Regions from separate parts of the Bacillus seohaeanensis genome, predicted to be linked through region 2. Evidence: riboswitches for the same ligand, from Rfam matches in the RefSeq annotation. Region 2 holds a riboswitch; the other holds the start of a gene.

Region 1 (3,197 bases), on a different contig from region 2:
TACAATAATTAAATAATAGATTCCCACGACAAAGTAGGTCTCAAACGGCATATAATTTTCCCCTTGTACACTTAGTGCCGTATTGTATAAATCCGTCACAGAAATATACGCTACTAATGACGAATCTTTTAAGCCAATAATAAATTGGTTGGCGAGTGGTGGAATTGATCTTTTGAAAGCCTGTGGAAAAATAATTCTTCTCATCGCAAGCGAAGAAGACATCCCAAGCGATCTAGCAGCTTCCATCTGCCCCCGGTCAATTGATTGGACAGATCCTCTAAATATTTCCGCTATATACGCACCAGTATGAATCCCCAACGCTAAAGCTCCAGCAGTAAAACTGTCTAGCATCACAATATTTGCAATACCATAATAGAGAAACATGATTTGAACGATTAGCGGCGTTCCACGTATAATTGAAATATAAATATCGGCAATACCGTTTAACAATTTACTAGAAGAAATTTTAAAAGCCGCAAAAATAAGTCCAATAACGGTCGCGAAAATGAGTGAAATTGCTGTAATAGCTATCGTCATCCAAGAGGCTTTTAAGAAAGCGAGTCCATGTTCACTTAGAATTCCGATAATGTTTTCAAAAAAAGTTAGCATTTCTTAATGAACCCCCTTTGTCTAGTTATAGCGGCTAGAGTTCGAGATTATTTTAAATAAAACAGCTGAGGGTAAAGAGCCCCCTCTTCTGTTTCCCTAAAAATACTCATCATCTCTAGGCAAGCCGCTTCCACTTTTCTAGTTTTCCATAATGTTTTCGTTGAACCATTTCATACTAATTTTTTCGTATGTACCATCATCTTTCATGGATTGAATTGCTTCGTTAATTTTTTCAATAAGTTCTTTGTTACCTTCATTTACCGCCACACTTATACGGTCCTCGTTTAGCAATTCACCAATTGCCTTAATCTTTAAACCTTTTTCGTTTTTCGCATTAATACCAACAATCTTATCGGTAATAACCGCATCTAAACGACCTAACTCCAGATCTTGAAGTGCATTGACGTCTGTTGGATATCCTTTTATATTCTCGGATAGCTCCTCCGCCATCTCTTTCCAAGTGCTAGATTGAATAACACCAATTGTTTTTCCTTCTAAATCTTCTTTCGACTGGATATCTTGATTGTCTTCTGCAACGAAGATTTGAGCACCTGATAAGTAATACGGTTCACTGAAATCAACTTGCTTGTCCCGTTCCGGTGTTGCTGACATGCTACCGATAATTGCATCATATTTGTTTGCTTTTAACCCTTGAATCATTGTTTCCCATTGGTTTGTAACAGGTTTTGCTTCCAATCCAATTCTTTTCGAAATTTCTTTTCCAATTTCAGCATCAAAGCCAGTCAACTCTCCATTTTCTTTATAATTTAATGGCGGATATTGCCCACTCATTGCAAAGGAAAAAGATCCTTCTTCCACCAGTTGCATTTCACTTGATCCACTACTCTCTTCACTTCCACATGCAGATAAGATAACCAACATCGAAGCTATTACCATAATCATGATTTTTTTCATTGATGTCTCCTCCTTAAAAAATAAAAAGACACCGCCCTAATAATATGACGGTGTCCTACACACCCTCATCAAAAAGCCCTTATTAAAGATAGCTCTCCACAAAATAATTGTGGCAGTTCTGCCCCTGTTTGAGTACAGCCCCAGCATTCTGAAAAAAGTGATTTCAAAAGCTTCGGCAATTTATCCTTTCACCTATTTTCATAGACTTCACTAAATCTCCAATAGGATACTATTATAAATCGCGACCTCTACCCCATCTAAGTTCTGTAATTGATGAGGATTTTATCTATTTAATTTTGCAACAATTACGATTATATAGAATCATTTTTTAGAATGCAATAGTATTTTGAAAAAACTTTTAATTGATAAAAAACACTTGACGTCCATTTATATTTTAAGATACATTTTTCTACAATAATAATTCACTAGAGAAAAGAGGAAATATTTATGTTGCCATGTCGTGAAGAAGTATTGGCCTTTACAAAACAATTAGTTAACATCGAAAGTATTGTTAATACGGATGGCGAAAAAGTTATTGCGAACGCTTTATACACGTTACTATCTTCTTTTTCTTATTTTACAAATAATCCTACACACTTGACTATGACACAAACGACTAATGATGATCGTGAAAGATACAATGTACTAGGGTTTGTGAAAGGAGCAAAGGGAAATAGTAACCGCACCGTAATCCTTATGGGGCATATGGATACTGTTGGAATTGATGACTTTAATCAATTAAAGGATCTTGCGTGTTCTCCTGAAGAGTTAATGGAAGTATTGAAAAATGAAGATCTGCCAGCATCAGCTAGGGAACATTTGAATTCTGGGAACTGGATGTTTGGTCGCGGTGTACTGGATATGAAGAGTGGCTTAGCAAGTCATCTGTATCTATTAAAATACTATTCCGAACATCCCGAGGAATTAGAAGGAAACATTGTCTTTTTAGCAGAATGTGATGAAGAAGATGGTTCTCATGGTGTGCTTTCCGCCCTAAATATTTTTAATAGTTGGAAAGAAGAACACCATTTTGAATATATTGCCGCAATCAATGCAGATTTCGTCTCACCGCGTTACGAAGGAGATGAAAATCGCTACATTTACAAAGGAACAGTCGGAAAACTTCTACCATCATTTTTCATTACGGGTGCCGAAACCCATGTAGGCTCTGCTTTCGAAGGATTGGATCCAAACTTCATCGCAGCCGAATTAACAAAACAAATTAACTATAATCCTGAACTCTCTAACGAAGCATATGGAGAAACGACAGTACCTCCTGTCTCGCTGAAGCAGACAGATTTAAAACCGTCCTATACGGTCCAAACCGCTTTATCAGCTTACGTATATTATAACTTTTTTATCCATTCCTGGTCACCAAAAGACGTGTTAGAAAAGCTTAAAGATCAGGCTTTCATTGCCTTTGAAAATGCTCTTACTACTTTTGAAGAAAGGTATAGAACATTTACATCTATGAGTGGAGAACCTTATGTGAATTTACCTTACAAACCAAGAGTATTTACATATGAGGAAATGGAACAAATGTTGATCCATGAAAATGGAGATACGTTCGTTACACATATGAACAAATTTAAAGAAACTCTTTTACAGGATACTGAATTAGACACACGGATGTTTGCTGCAAGAGTCGTGGAAGAGGCTTGGAAATGGATGAA
Region 2 (3,197 bases):
AAAATATACCGACAACATAAAAAAGCGTATTTATTCTAGATTAATTAGCAAAGAACTCATTCAAAATCCCTATAAAAATTATCTCACCAAAATATCCCACTCCGTTTTTTTAAAGATTGGTGTTCATTCCCTTCTAACACGTATATAATAATTTTAAAGAAAGTGGGGGATTTATTTGGAAAATGAAAATAACAAAGAACAGGTACAAGAACCAACCATTCCAATTTTCGGATACGAAATTATCCGTGATATTTTAATTCCAGAAATTTTAGGTAAAAATACACCTGATATTTTATATTATGGAGGCAAACAACTCTCCCGAAAGTTTCCGTTAATTTCCCAAGATGAATTCTCTTCATTTTTTCATGAAGCAGGCTGGGGAATATTAACGGTGCTGGAACAAAAAAAACACGAAGTTATTTATGAATTAAGTGGTGAACTTGTCTCTCGCCGAATTTCATTAAAATCTGATGTCTCATTTAAAATGGAAGCTGGTTTTTTGGCTGAACAACTACAGCTACAAAAAAAAGTCATTACAGAGGCTGCTTACGAAATTCAAAAACGAGCAAAAACAGTAAAAATTATCGTTCGTTGGGATGACAAAGATAGTATAGAATAGTTATACATACCTACACTTTTATCCTTTAGTCATGCAAAATAGAGATGCCAAAATTTGGACATCTCTATTTTTTTATCCTTTTCAAGAGGAGTATTGTTCTACCTTTACTCTATCCAAATCAAAAGCTGTATGTAGTACTTTGGCTGCTTTATTCATATTCTGTTCATCTACTACAGCTGAAACTTTTATTTCAGATGTGCTGACCATTTTAACGATAATATCGTGTTCAGCAAGTACCTCAAACATTTCTGCAGCAACTCCAGGGTTAGAGATCATTCCAGAACCGACAATAGAAACTTTTGCAAGTCCGCTCTCATGTTCAATATGAGTAAAGCCTAGTGTTTGTTTATTATCCTCTAAAACAGAAATTGCCTGCCCCAGATCGTGTTCGTGGATAGAAAATGACAAATTTGTACAATTCTTTTCTGTCTGACTTTGAATAATTATATCAACATTGATATGATGCTTGGCTAAGGTAGTAAAAATAGAGGATAGACCTGTTATAGCATTCTTTAATCCAAATACAGTCATTCTTGTAATTTCGTTTTCAAATGCGACTCCTCTAACAATTAAATTTTGTTCCATTGTTGCTTCCTCCTCTATTAAAGTCCCTTCCACTTTTTCTATACTTGAACGTACTTCTAATGGAAGTTGATAGTTTTTTGCAAATTCGACTGCTCTAGGGTGAAGAACTCCCGCACCCAAATTAGCTAGCTCCAACATTTCATCATAGGAAACAGAAGTTAATTTTCGAGCATTTTCAATGTAACGCGGATCTGATGTATAGACACCATCCACATCTGTATAAATATCACATCGCTCAGCATGTAAGGAGGCCGCAAGTGCAACCGCAGTAGTGTCAGATCCTCCTCTTCCAAGCGTTGTAATTTCGCCAGAGGCAGTCATCCCCTGAAACCCAGCAACAACAATAATCTTTCCTTCATTTAAGCTTTTTTTCAACTTTACCGTATTAATTTCTGTGATTCGGGCGTTGCTGTGAACTGCTTCCGTCACGATACCTGCTTGCCATCCAGTATATGAAACAGCATCATATCCTTTTTGTTGGAGAGCCATAGCAAGAAGAGAAATGGTAACTTGTTCACCTGTTGAAAGCAGCATATCCATTTCGCGTTTACTCGGATGACTTGTAATATTACTTGCTAATTTGACTAATCCATCCGTCGTTTTCCCCATTGCTGATACAACAACTACTACATCATTTCCTCGCTGCTTTTCTTCAATAACTCGATTAGCAACATTGATAATTTTTTCTTCAGAGCCTACTGATGTTCCGCCAAATTTCTGTACAATAATACTCACGGTTTCTCCCTCTTTCTCGTTAGAATCATTCCCTTTTATAAGGGGAATGGAGAGGTCACAATATTGAATAGTATTCGCAAACGGTTCAATCACCATCAGCTAGATACTAAAAAAAGCAATGAGATAGAGATCCCATTGCTTTTACAAACGCAGAAAAAATTACGTTTAATAGCATTGTGAGATAGCTCTCCAAGATTTTTCACATCTTGACAATTCTGCATTTCTTAAACGCAGAACCAGCGACAGTATTATGAGTTTACCACCACTTCGGCGACCTCCCCTTTCTAAGCACATCATTGAAGCTCATACCTCTCTGCGCCTATACTTATGAAGCTCGCACCTCTATCATCACTTTTATAACTTTAAAGTGATAATTTTATGAAATTTTCATTTATTATAGCACAGGTGCTTCATTGCAACAACATCATTCTTGCAACTTTTGGAAAAGATTTTTTGCTGTACGTTCAGGTAAACCAGAAGCTATTAATTCCTCTAGTGTTGCTTCCTTAATTTTCTTTACAGAACCAAAATGTTTTAATAACTGCTTTTTTCGTTTTGGTCCTATTCCTTCTACTTCATCTAAAATTGATTGAAAAGCATTTTTCCCTCTAAGTTGTCTATGAAACGTAATCGCAAAACGATGAACTTCGTCTTGAATTCTTTGCAATAAATAAAACTCTTGGCTTCGTTTTCCCAATGGGATAATTTCAAGAGGATTTCCATAGAGGAGCTCAGATGTTTGATGTTTATCATCCTTCGCTAACCCTGCTAATGGGATGTCTAAAGCAAGTTCATTTTCTAATACATCCCGCGCTGCTTCTATTTGTCCTTTTCCACCATCAATAATAATTAAGTCCGGGAGAGGTAATCCCTCTTTCAGGGCCCTCGAATACCTTCTTCGAACTACTTCCCTCATAGATTCATAATCATCTGGACCCTTCACAGTTTTTATTTTATATTTTCGATATTCTTTTTTTGCAGGCTTTCCGTCTACAAATACAATCATCGCAGAGACCGGGTCCGTCCCTTGAATATTCGAATTATCAAAGGCTTCTATTCGGTATGGTGTATAAATCCCCATTGCTTCTCCTAATTTTTCTATTGCTTTAATCGTTCGTTCTTCATCACGTTCTATAAGAGCGAACTTCTCATTTAATGCCATTTTTGCATTTTTTTCCGCAAGATGAACAAGATCTTTTTTCTGACCTCTTTGGGGCTGAAGTACTTTAATTTCAAGTAACTTAGAGGCGAGCTCTCC

Evidence for each region. A riboswitch is a leader RNA that binds a small molecule or an ion and turns the genes downstream of it on or off. The one in region 2 is predicted to bind lysine.
Region 1: it holds a riboswitch for lysine, as region 2 does, so the genes downstream of both, ACFSUL_RS11015 (ABC transporter substrate-binding protein) here and ACFSUL_RS12265 (aspartate kinase) in region 2, are expected to answer to the same signal.

Annotation. Positions count from the first base shown of each region.
Region 1 covers NZ_JBHUMF010000028.1:31,546-34,742, forward strand. Annotated here, with positions in the region: gene ACFSUL_RS11010 (amino acid ABC transporter permease) at 1-609, opposite strand, end outside; gene ACFSUL_RS11015 (ABC transporter substrate-binding protein) at 748-1,524, opposite strand; lysine riboswitch at 1,606-1,783, opposite strand; gene ACFSUL_RS11020 (M20/M25/M40 family metallo-hydrolase) at 1,972-3,197, shown strand, end outside.
Region 2 covers NZ_JBHUMF010000030.1:146,024-149,220, forward strand. Annotated here, with positions in the region: gene ACFSUL_RS12260 (YslB family protein) at 176-619, shown strand; gene ACFSUL_RS12265 (aspartate kinase) at 701-1,939, opposite strand; lysine riboswitch at 2,114-2,292, opposite strand; gene uvrC (excinuclease ABC subunit UvrC) at 2,364-3,197, opposite strand, start outside.